One region of the Streptomyces sp. NPDC019443 genome, then DNA from elsewhere that is predicted to be linked to it. Evidence: riboswitches for the same ligand, from Rfam matches in the RefSeq annotation. Region 1 holds a riboswitch; the other holds the start of a gene.
The links. Region 1 has a riboswitch for cyclic di-AMP ahead of ACH492_RS29965 (M23 family metallopeptidase). Riboswitches for the same ligand answer to the same signal wherever they lie in the genome.

Region 2: another riboswitch for cyclic di-AMP. It lies ahead of ACH492_RS04060 (peptidoglycan DD-metalloendopeptidase family protein); the one in region 1 lies ahead of ACH492_RS29965 (M23 family metallopeptidase).

What each region holds. Positions count from the first base shown of each region.
Region 1 covers NZ_JBIRYJ010000012.1:119,181-125,766, reverse strand. Annotated here, with positions in the region: gene ACH492_RS29980 (GNAT family N-acetyltransferase) at 1-1,527, opposite strand, end outside; gene ACH492_RS29975 (HPr family phosphocarrier protein) at 1,689-1,970, shown strand; gene ACH492_RS29970 (GntR family transcriptional regulator) at 2,118-2,795, opposite strand; gene ACH492_RS29965 (M23 family metallopeptidase) at 2,974-3,744, opposite strand; cyclic di-AMP (ydaO/yuaA leader) riboswitch at 3,757-3,920, opposite strand; gene ACH492_RS29960 (M16 family metallopeptidase) at 4,150-5,517, opposite strand; gene ACH492_RS29955 (M16 family metallopeptidase) at 5,535-6,586, opposite strand, start outside.
Region 2 covers NZ_JBIRYJ010000001.1:897,064-902,644, reverse strand. Annotated here, with positions in the region: gene ACH492_RS04070 (STM4011 family radical SAM protein) at 1-56, shown strand, start outside; gene ACH492_RS04065 (SGNH/GDSL hydrolase family protein) at 109-900, opposite strand; gene ACH492_RS04060 (peptidoglycan DD-metalloendopeptidase family protein) at 1,061-2,035, opposite strand; cyclic di-AMP (ydaO/yuaA leader) riboswitch at 2,040-2,192, opposite strand; gene ACH492_RS04055 (alpha-galactosidase) at 2,697-4,802, opposite strand; gene ACH492_RS04050 (tyrosine-protein phosphatase) at 4,984-5,581, shown strand, end outside.

The sequences.
Region 1 (6,586 bases):
GATCGCCACCCGCGGCCCGGCCGGCAGCGGCTGGCCCGCCAGCAGCAGGCCCGCGTCGACGAGTTCGGTGACCGTGTCGACGCGGATCACGCCCGCCTGGCGCAGCAGGGCCCCGACCGTGGCGTCCGGGATCCGGGTCACCGGCACCGCGTGCCCGGGCGGCTCGCTGCCGCTGTGGCGGGCGCCCTTGACCACGACGACCGGCTTCACCGCCGCCGTACGCCGCGCGAGGCGGGTGAACTTGCGCGGGTTGCCGATCGATTCGAGGTACAGCAGGACGACATCGGTGTCCGGGTCCTCGTACCAGTACTGCAGAAAGTCATTGCCGGACACGTCCGCGCGGTTGCCCGACGAGATGAAGGAGGACAGGCCCGCGCCGCGCCGGTGGAGGCCCGACAGCAGGGCGATACCGATCGCGCCGGACTGGGTGAACAGGCCGATACGGCCCGGCGCCGGCGACTGAGGCGCGAGGGAGGCGTTGAGGCGGACGGCGTCCGATGTGCTGATGATGCCGAAGGAGTTCGGGCCGATGATGCGCATGCCGTACGAGCGGGCCTGCCGCACCAGTTCGCGCTGCCGCTCCCGCCCGGCCGCGCCGCTCTCGGCGTATCCGGCGGTGAGGACGACCAGACCCTGGACGCCGTGCTCGCCGCAGTCGGCGACCGCTTCCGGTACCCGTTCGGCGGGAACCGCCACGACCGCGAGATCGACCGGCTCCCCGATCTCGCCGACCGAGCGGAAGGCGGGTACGCCGTCCACCTCTCGCTGCCCCTCGGGAAAGGCGCGGTTCACCGCGTACGTACGCCCGGTGTACCCGCCATCGAGGAGGTTGCGCAGCACGGTTCGGCCCACACCGCCCGGCGCACGGCCGGTGCCGATGACGGCGACCGATCCGGGCGCGAGGAGGCGCTGCACGGAGCGGGCCTCCGCGCGCTGCTCGCGGCCGCGCTGCACGGCGAGGGACTCGGCGGTCGGCTCCAGGTCGAGGGTCAGATGGACGGAGCCATCCTCGAAGCTGCGCTTCTGGGTGTAGCCGGCATCCCGGAACACCTTGATCATCTTGTTGTTGGCCGGCAGCACCTCGGCGGCGAAGCGCCGGATCCCGCGCTCGCGGGCGACCGCCGCGATGTGTTCGAGCAGCGTGGACGCGACCCCGCGCCCCTGGTGGGCGTCCTGCACGAGGAAGGCGACCTCGGCCTCGTCGGCAGGGGCACTCGCGGGGCGGCCCTGCGCGTTGATCCGGTCGTAGCGGACAGTCGCGATGAATTCGCCGCCGACCGTGACCGCGAGACCCACCCGGTCCACGTAGTCGTGGTGGGTGAAGCGGTGGACGTCCTTGGCGGAGAGCCGTGGATAGGGCGCGAAGAAGCGGTAGTACTTCGACTCGTCCGAGACCTGTTCGTAGAAGCTGACCAGTCGCTCGGCGTCCTCGGTGGTGATGGGCCTGATGCGTGCGGTGCCGCCGTCGCGCAGCACCACGTCTGCTTCCCAGTGATCGGGGTAGGCGTGGTCCGGCTCGGTCTGCATGCCGAAAGCGTAAGGCTCACCCACCAGTAGCGGCGGCCGTTGGCCGCGGGCAGTCTGGGGAGATCCGATCGGCGGCCGCCCCCGGCCCAAGGCCGGTACGAGCACGCCGCAACGCATGAGAGACTGGTCTAGACAACCGCTAAGACTTGAAGGGCAACACCATGGCTGAGCGCCGCGTCAATGTCGGCTGGGCCGAGGGCCTTCACGCCCGCCCCGCTTCCATCTTCGTCCGTGCCGCCACGGCCGCCGGCGTCCCGGTGACGATCGCCAAGGCTGACGGCAACCCGGTCAATGCCGCCTCCATGCTCGCGGTGCTCGGCCTGGGCGCTCAGGGCGGCGAGGAGATCGTGCTCGCTTCCGAGGCGGACGGCGCCGACGCCGCCCTGGACCGTCTGGCCAAGCTGGTTGCCGAGGGGCTCGAAGAGCTTCCCGAGACCGTCTGAACCTGCCAGTCGAATTGCTCAACGACGGAGCCGCGGCATCCCGAATTCGGGAGACCGCGGCTCCGCTTTTTGCGGTCCGGGCACCATGAATTCGGGCAGCATAAAATCCGCCCCACGAATATCTTCTCTTTGTATACGGTGCGGCTGTTAATTACGGGCGCTCGCGGTGTTTACGGCATGTTGCGAAGTCCTCACCCGCTCGGGACCGCGCAGCCGGTGCGCGGCCGTGGCCCGCTCGGCATGCAGGGCGGTCAGCGCCCGCGCCCGTTCCACATCGCCGCGCGCCACGGCGTCCACGATCGCGCCGTGCTCGGCCCAGGACTCGATGGGCTTGGCGGGCTGGTCGACGGCGTACATCCAGGTGATCTTGTGCCGCAGCTGGGTGAGCAGGGCGGTCAGACCGGGGCTGCCGGAGGCCTGGGCGAGCGTCTCGTGGAACCAGCCGCCCAGCGAGCGCAGATCCTCGCCCTGGCCACGGCGGGCCCGCTCCTGCCCCAGCCTGACCAGACCACGCAGGACTTTGAGGTGCGCTTCCGTACGGCGCTTGGCGGCCCGGGCAGCGCCCAGCGGCTCCAGCAGCATCCGGACCTCCAGCAGGTCGGCCGCCTCCTGCTCGGTGGGCTCGGCGACGCAGGCGCCGGCGTGCCGGCGAGTGGTGACGAAACCCTCGGACTCCAGCGTGCGCAGGGCCTCGCGCACGGGGACCCGGGAGACGCCGTAGCGGCGCGCCAGCTGCTCCTCGGTGAGCCGGCTGCCGCGCTCGAATACACCGGAGACGATGTCGTCGCGGATCGCCGTGCATACCGAGTGCGCGGGAATGCGCATGACCGAACCTCCGCTTTAATCCGCGCGAAACGCAGCCGATTGACGCCTGTTCGGTGACTCTATTGCAGTGGGCCGGATTTTCCGATGGCACCTGGAAATTCATGGATATCTTTTGGCCAGAGGACCGAACACCGAAGGCCCCGGCGGCGGCCGGGGCCTTCGTCCACTCGGGTGTCGCTCAGACGCCGACGCCGTGCGCGCGCAGGTACGCGACCGGGTTGATGTCGGAGCCGTACTCCGGGCTGGTGCGGGCTTCGAAGTGGAGGTGTGGCCCGGTGGTGTTGCCGGTCGCGCCTGAGAGGCCGATCCGCTGGCCAGGGGTGACGCTCTGACCCACTGAGACGCTGATCGACGAGAGATGGCCGTATTGCGTGTACGAGCCGTCGTTCATCTTGATCACGACGTTGTTGCCGTACGCGCCGCCCCAGCCGGCCTCGACGACGGTGCCGGAGCCGACCGCGTGCACGGTGGTGCCGGACGCCGCATGGAAGTCGATGCCTGTGTGGCTGCCGGAGGACCAGACGGCGCCGCCGGTCTTGTAGCCGGTGGAGACGTACGAGCCGGAGATCGGCGAGACGAAGGAGTTGAGGCGCTTGCGCTCGGCCTCACGGGCGGCGCGCTCCTTGGCCTCGCGGGCAGCCTTGGCGCGGGCCTCGGCCTTGCGCTTGGCCTCAGCCTCGGCCTTCGCCTTGGCGGCGGCCTCTGCGGCCTCCTGCTTCTGGGCGGCGGCCTGGTCGGCGATCTGGTCGGCGAGCGAGTCGGCGGCCACGATCTGGGTCAGGCCGGTGTCCTCGACCGCGGTGGCACCGGGCTCGGCGGCGAGCGCCGGGGAAGCGAGGGTTCCGATGACGCCGGTGGTGGCAAGGGCCGCGACGCCCGCCATGCTCGCGCTCTTGCGCGTCAGACGGCTCGGGGCACGGTGCTTCCCGGTGGCACGGGTGAACGCCATGTAGTGGCTGATCCTTTCCTTCCTTCTCGCCTACCGGGTTAGCTGACGGGTTCGGAGCAGGAAGGTCTCCTACGGGCCCCTCCGCACGGTGCGAAGGCGTCCGATTCACCCCAGGGACTGATTGGGTCCCCGGCTCCCCAGGCTCGCGCCTGACGGGGACTCGGCGATGACTGTCCGATGCCGCGGGTGCGGCGGGCAACTGGCGGACAGCCGGACCGACGCTAGGCGGGGCATCTTTCATTCACCAAACAGACAGGCCCTTTTGTAGTGCATGCCACAGGGCAGACAGGCAGCCTCTCCAACAAACCGGGCATAAGACAGAACCCCGGCGTCGCTTTGGAGGCCGGGGTTCCGCTTGTCTGTTTTAAGTTGTTTGCCAGGTATGACGGATCGTCTTGCGGTCAATCAGCCCGTGACAACGGTCACTTCACCGATGCCCAGTGCCCTGACCGGCTCCTCGATCTGCGAGGCGTCGCCGACGAGCACCGTGACAAGCCGGTCCACCGGGAAGGCGTTGACGGCCGCGGCCGTCGCCTCCACGGTGCCGGTCTCGGCCAGCCGTACATACAACTGCGCCTGGTAGTCGTCCGGGAGGGACTGCTCGACCTGATCGGCGAGCGTGCCCGCGACGGACGCCGCCGTCTCGAACTTCAGCGGGGCGACGCCCACCAGGTTCTGCACGGCGACATCCCGCTCGGCGTCGGTGAGCCCCTCGGCCGCGAGCGTGCGCAGCACCTTCCAGAGGTCCTCCAGCGCCGGTCCGGTGTTGGGGGTGTCCACCGAGCCGCTGACGGCGAGCATCGCGGCGCCCGAACCGTCGGGGGCGGACCGCAGGACCTGGCCGAAGGCCCGCACGCCGTAGGTGTAGCCCTTTTCCTCGCGCAGTACGCGGTCCAGGCGGGAGGTGAGGGTGCCGCCCAGGCAGTACGCGCCGAGCACCTGCGCGGGCCAGACGCGGTCGTGGCGGTCCGCCCCGATGCGGCCGATCAGCAGCTGCGTCTGCACGGCGCCCGGCCGGTCCACGACGACCACGCGGCCCGTGTCGTCGGCCGTGATCGGCGGTACGGGACGGGGCGTGGCGCTGTCGCCCTTCCAGGTGCCGAGGGTGTCGGCCAGCACGGCGTCCAGGTCGACCCCGGTGAGGTCGCCGACGATCACCGCGGTGGCCGTGGCGGGCCGCACATGCGCCTCATAGAAGCCCCGCACGGCCGCGGAGTCGATCCGGGCCACCGTCTCCTCCGTGCCCTGACGGGGGCGCGACATGCGCAGGGAGGCCGGAAAGAGCTGCTTGGAAAGCTCCTTGGCGGCACGGCGGCCCGGATTGGCCGTCTCGTGCGGGATCTCGTCGAGACGGTTGCGTACGAGCCGCTCCACCTCGCTGTCGGCGAAGGCGGGTGCGCGCAGCGCGTCGGCGAGCAGGCCGAGCGCCTTGGGCAGCCGGGAGACCGGGACCTCCAGGGAGACGCGGACGCCGGGGTGGTCGGCGTGCGAGTCGAGTGTCGCTCCGCAGCGCTCCAGCTCGGCCGCGAAATCCTCCGCGGAGTGCTTGTCGGTGCCCTCCGACAGGGCGCGCGCCATGATCGTGGCGACGCCGTCGAGGCCCTCCGGCTCGGCGTCCAGCGGCGCGTCGAGGCAGATCTCGACAGCCACCACCTGCTGGCCGGGACGGTGGCAGCGCAGCACCGTGAGCCCGTTGTCCAGCGTGCCGCGCTCGGGGGCGGGGAACGCCCAGGGCCGGGCCTCTCCGGCGGCCGGCTGCGGGTGGAACTGCATGGTCACGGCAGCGTCGCTCACTGGTCGGTCCCCTCGTGCTCGTCGGTCTCGTCGCTGTCGTCGCCCTCGCCGTCGTCGGCCGAGATGGGCTCGTAGACCAGCACTGCCCTGTTGTCGGGGCGCAGCCTGGCCTTGGCGACCGCCTGCACCTCCTCGGCGGTGACGTCCAGCACCCGCTGCACGGCGGTCAGCGCGAGCTGCGGGTCACCGAACAGCACTGCGTACCGGCACAGTTCGTCGGCGCGGCCCGCGACTGTACCGAGCCGGTCCAGCCACTCGCGCTCCAACTGGGCCTGCGCGCGCTCCATCTCCTCGGGCGTGGGGCCCTCCGCGGCGAACCGCGCGAGCTCCTCGTCGACCGCGGCCTCGATCTGCGGGACCTCCACGCCGCCGGACGTCTTCACGTCCATCCAGCCGAGCGAGGGCGCGCCGACCAGCCGCAGCAGACCGAAGCCGGCCGCTACAGCCGTCTGGTCACGGCGCACCAGACGGTTGTGCAGCCGGGACGACTCGCCGCCGCCGAGGACGGTCAGCGCCAGATCGGCGGCGTCGCACTCGCGCGTGCCGTCGTGCGGCAGCCGGTAGGCGGCCATCAGCGCACGGGCCGGGACCTCCTCGACAACCTCCTCGCGCAGCTGCTCACCGATGATCTCCGGCAGCGATCCGTCACGGGGTGGCTGCTTTCCGTCATGGGCCGGGATGGAGCCGAAGTACTTCTCGATCCAGGCGAGCGTCTGCTCCGGGTCGATGTCGCCGACGACCGACAGCACGGCGTTGTTCGGCGCGTAGTACGTACGGAAGAAGGTGCGGGCGTCCTCGAGGGTCGCCGCGTCCAGGTCGGCCATCGAGCCGATCGGCGTGTGGTGGAACGGGTGGCCTTCGGGGTAGGCGAGGGCGGTCATCTTCTCGAAAGCCGTGCCGTACGGAACGTTGTCGTACCGCTGGCGGCGCTCGTTCTTGACGACGTCGCGCTGGTTCTCCATCGACTCGTCGTCGAGCGCGGCGAGCAGCGAGCCCATCCGGTCGGCTTCCAGCCAGAGCGCCAGTTCCAGCTGGTGTGTGGGCATCG
Region 2 (5,581 bases), on a different contig from region 1:
CGGGAAGGCCCATCCCCGTCAGTCTCGCCGCACCGCGGCGCGCAGCCGGTGCATAGCGGCCGCGCCGCGGTCGGGGTCGCGGGTGCCGAGCACCCCACCCCGCCGCGGTCACAGGGGCAGCAGGTTCGGGCGCTTGGCCTCGACATGGTCGCCGGAACTCTCGCCGCGCAGCCGTCGGCCGATCCACGGCACCAGGTGCTCGCGCGCCCAGTGGATGTCGTCACGGCGCACTTCGAACGGGCCGCGCGGCGGCTGGGGCGGCCACGGCTGGTCGGGGTCGGCGGGCACATCGAGTCCGAGTACCTGGGCGGCGCGCAGCGCGACCCGGGTGTGTCCCTCGGGCGACAGATGCAGCCGGTCGGTGTCCCAGGCCCGCCTGTCCTGGACTGACTTGAGCGACCAGAGGTCGAGGACGGGGCAGTCGTAGCGGTCGGCGATGGCCCTTACATGCGCGGTGTACGTGGCGATCCTGCCGCGCAGATGGCGCAGCACCGGCACCCCGCGGGTGTCGAATCCGGTGGTCACCATGACCGTGCCGACCGCGCTCGTGAGGTCGGCGACGGCGCGCTCGAAGCGCTCGGCCACGTCGTCGGGGTCGGTGCCGGGCCGGATGATGTCGTTGCCGCCGGCGCAGAACGTCACCAGATCCGGGGCGAGTTCCTTCGCCCTCGGCACCTGCTCCTCGACGATCTGGTCGAGGAGACGCCCGCGTACGGCGAGGTTGGCGTACCTGAAGGTGTGCTCCGGCGTCCGGTCGTCGAGCAGGACCGCGAACCGGTCCGCCCAGCCGACGTACATCCCGTTCGGACCCGGGTCTCCGACGCCTTCGGTGAAGCTGTCACCGATAGCCGCGTACGACCCGAATGCACCCTTTTTCCCTGTTCTCGAATCGTCTGCCACGAGACCATATCTTTCCCTTACGGATGTGACCTACGCGACCGTAAGGAAGGGTTGACGAGGGGTGATCTTTGCCACCGGTCAAGTTTCGTCCAACCCGGAATACGCCGACTCCCCCGCGCCGCCGGACGGGGGGAGTCGACAACGGTGTGCTGTCTGCGCCTCAGATGGAGACGCCGTACTGGCGCAGGTACGCCAGCGGGTCGACGTCCGAGCCGTAGCTCGGGCCGGTGCGGATCTCGAAGTGCAGGTGCGGGCCGCTGGAGTTGCCGGTGGAGCCCGAGAGGCCGATCTGCTGGCCGCCGCTCACGCTCTGGCCGGCGGAGACGGCGAGCGAGGAGAGGTGGGCGTACTGCGAGTAGTTGCCGTCGCTGTGCTGGATGACGACCTCGTTGCCGTACGCGCCGCCCCAGCCGGCGGAGACGACGGTGCCCGCGCCGACGGCCTTGACGGTGGTGCCGGAGGAGGCCGCGAAGTCGACACCGGTGTGGTAGCCGCTGGACCACATGGCGCCGGTCATGCGGTAGGAGGTGGTGACGGTCGCGCCGTCGACGGGGGCGGTGAAGCCGGAGCTGCTGGTCTGCGAGGCGCTCGCGGAGTCACCGGAGGAGGACTGTGCGGAGGAGTCCGAGCCGGAGTCGGACGCGGCCTTGGACTTCGACGCAGCCTTCGAATCGGCCTTCGAATCGGCCTTGGAATCGGCCTTGGACTCGGATCGGTCCTGGCTCTCCTGGCGCGGCTGCGCCTTCTCCGGAGCCTTCGCCTTCGACTTCGCGCCGAGGGTCAGCTTGAGGCCCGGGTGGATCAGCGACGGGTTGTCGCCGACCTGCTCACGGTTGTCCTCGTACAGCTTCTTCCAGCCGCCGCGTACATCGTGCTCCTTGGCGATCTTGGCCAGGTAGTCACCGGAGACGACGGAGTACGTAGTGGGGACGGCGGCCGGCTTGACTGCCGCCGGGGCCGCGGCGGCGGTCACTGCCGTAGCGGGCGCCACGGCGGGAGCGGTCTTGCCCACCGCGTGGGCGCCGGTGGCACCCATCAGCGGAAGCGCGATGGCGGCGCCACCCGTGCCGGCGGCGACGAAGCCGCGCGTGATCGGGCTGGTCTTGGGACGGCGGTGCTTACCCTTTGCGGGCATGGCGCATTCCTCTCCGGCGCCTACGAGGTGAGCTGTCGGGTTCGGGCTGGAGATGCCCGGCCGCGCAATGCGCGACTAAACCCCGAGCCGTCCGGAACTCCGGAATGGCGAACTACCTGGGTCCCCCGCTCCTGCCACACGTGGGTGGATTTTTCGAATTCCGGTCGGCGGCAGGATTAGGCGGTCCGTCCGGATTGACGGGAACGTAAGCGAGGGGGACGGGCGGGTACAAGCCATCACTTTCCCGGGCCAATGATCCGTGCGATATCGCACCAGAATTCCGGTTACCCTCCGTAAAAGGTGGATCTCGACCGGATCTCAACTGCCCTTCGGGCAACGGAGTTCGGCTCCGCCGGACCACCACGCACCGTCACGGATATGATCCTGCTCACGGACTCGACCCCATCCCCCCTGTAGATGGGGCACGTCATGCCGAACCGGCCAATTCGGACAGAAGCGTCATTTAATGACTATCGACCGATCGCCCACACTTACCTACCAATCCCTGTCAACGTCACAGGAATTCCACCGGGTTCCGCCGCCTCCCCTGACGACCATTTCCCATTCTTGACCGCAAAATAGGACAAAGTGCCGTAGGCGTCGGGGTTGGTCGCAGCGGGGCACCGAGGCCGGCCGAGTCCGGGTCGGAGCCGGAGCCGGGTCAGCGGCGGCGCAGCCGGATCACGGTGGCGTCCATGTCTCCCCTGAGCCCGGTCTGCAATCCGTGGTGCAGGAGTACGGCCCCCCGGTGTACGGCGCCGGTGTCCAGGCACTCGTAGGCGGCTGCCGGGTCGAGGCCGCGCAGCCTGAGCCGGGGCGGCTGCTCGCCGTAGTGCTGCGCCTGCAGCCAGGCGAGGACAACGCTCTCGTCGCCGCGTACGTACTGCACGGCGCTCAGCCCGCCCTCCGGCGCCCGCAGCCGGTGCAGCTCGCCGTGCTGCACCAACGGCCTGATCTTCTTGTACAGGTCCACCCAGCCGCGTGCCTCTGCGAGCTCCTCGTCGGTCCACTCGGTGAGGTCGCCGCCGACCCCGAGAACACCGGCCATCGCGCTGACGAAGCGGAAGCGGAGCGTGCTGAACCGGCCGTTGAGCTGGACATTGGGGCTGTCGGTGACCCAGGCCGCCATGACCCGCGCCGGGTGCAGCTGGGTGAAGCCCTGCTGGATGGCGAGCCGGTCCAGCGGATCAGTGTTGTCGGAGGTCCACACCTGGTCGGTACGGGAGAGGATGCCGAGGTCGATCCGGCCGCCGCCGCCCGAGCAGGACTCGAAAGCGACGGACGGATGCGCGGCCCGCAACCGGTCGAGGAGTGCGTACAGCGCGTGCACATGCTCGACCCACAGCTTCTGCGGGTACTCCTCGCCGGGCCATCCGACGTCCGTGAAGCAGCGGTTGAAGTCCCACTTCACATAGTCGATGGGCGCACTGCTGAGCAGCGTGTCCAACTGCTCCCAGAGATAGTCCTGTACGTCCTCGCGCGCGAGGTTCAGCACGAGCTGGTTGCGGAATTCGGTTCTGGCGCGGCCCGGGTGGTGCTGCACCCAGTCGGGGTGCGCGCGGTAGAGGTCGCTGTCGGCGTTGACCATCTCCGGCTCGACCCAGATGCCGAACTGCATCCCCAGCGCGTGCACTTCGTCCGCGAGCGGCCCCAAGCCCTTCGGGAAGCGCTCGGCGTTGGGCGTCCAGTCGCCGAGCCCGGCGCGATCGCTGGTGCGTTGCCCGAACCACGCGTCGTCCACCACGAACAGCTCGACGCCCATCGCCCCGGCCCGCCGCGCGAGCGCCCGCTGCTGCTCCTCGGAGATGTCGAAACCGGTGGCTTCCCAGGAGTTGTAGAGGACGGGCCGCTCGGTCGCCGCGTCGGGGATGACATGCGCCAGCTGCCAGGCGTGCCAGGCCCGGCTGGCCCCGCCGAATCCGCCGTCGGTCCACAGCCCGGCGAAGACGGGCGAGGTGTACGACTGGCCGGGCGCGAGCCGCAGCAGTCCCGATTCGTCGTAGCCCGCGCCGCCGGTGATCTGCACGAGTCCGTCGGGCAGCTGCTGTACGGAGATCCGCCAGGACCCGGACCAGCCGAGGGCGCAGGCGTACACCTCGCCGCGCTCCTCCGTGGCCCCCTCCGCGTCCAGCGCGACCCACGGCAGATGCTGGTGCCCGGTGTGGCCGCGTCGGCTGCCGATCACCTTCTCGCCGTACGTCAGCTCCGACCGTACGAGCAGCGACTCGGCGGCCCAGCGGCCGTGCAGCTGGCTGAGCCGCCAGCGCTCGCGCTGCGGCAGCGTCCAGGCGGCAGAGTCGGCCCGCAGCAGCTCCAGGTCGGGGCCGTCCCCTTCGTGGGCGACGGTTTCGTGGGCGACGGTGACCCAGCGCTCGATGATGTCCGCGTCATCGCGCATCCGGTGGTGCAGGGTGAGGCCGAGGCCGTGTACGGCGTCGGTGAAGCGGAGCCGCAGTTCGTCGCCGTCCACCGCGTCACCGGCGAAGGTCCACTCCGTGCCGCGTACTTGTGGCGTACGGACGGAGAGCGCCGGGCGTACGAAGCGGGGTCCGCCCTCGACCGGGTACTCCTCGTGCCCGTCGAGCTGCGACTCGAAGGGCCAGTAGGGCGGCAATACCCGGTCCGCGAGTGCCTCCGCGTCGGCGCCGGAGATCCGGGGTCCCCAATGGAGATGCAGCAGTTCGTCGTCGTCCGTGAGGTGCAGCGCATAACTGCTCGTGGGTCCGGAGAGAACCCACGTACGCCCCTTGCCAACGCTCTCGATCATCCCGACCCCTCAGATACGCACAGGTCCGCACAGGCCCGAACATCATCCGACGGGGACCGCTGCCGGTGCAACGGCCTTGCGGGAGACGGCCGAGATGATTGCCGGATGAAGCGGTGTCGTATCGTCGGGAACGCGCCATCGTCGGCGAGCAGCGCCGACGGCAGTCACTTCAGGAGTCCCCGTGACGCAGCAGCTGCCGCAGGCCCCGTCGACAGAGCCGGAACTGGCCGGAGTGCGCAACTTCCGGGACGTGGGCGGCCTGCCGACAGTGGACGGCAGGAAAGTGCGGCACGGCCGGCTCTTCCGCAGCGGCCATCTCGCGCACGCGACCGAGTCCGACGCCTCGTTCCTCGGCACGCTGGGCCTGCACACGATCTTCGACTTCCGCAATGCGGCGGACATGCGGCTGGAGGGCCCCGACGTCGAGCTGCCCGGCGTACGCAATGTGAATCTGCCGCTGACCGACCCGGCCGACGGCGCCGAGTTCTGGAAGATGGTCCGGGACGGCGACCTCGACCAGCTGCGGTCGATCCTCGCGGACGGCAAGGCGGCGGGGCGGATGACGGCCTCGTACCGGACGATCATCAAGCAGCGCACCGCCGAGCACAGCAAGGTCCTGCACGCGCTCGCGGAGGACAGCGTTCCGGCCCTGATGCACTGCGCGGCGGGCAAGGACCGCGCCGGTCTGTCGGTAGCCGTCTCGCTGCTGGCGGTCGGCGTCGAGCGGGAGGCCATCGAGGCGGACTACCTCAAGTCCAATGACCCGCACCGCCGTTACC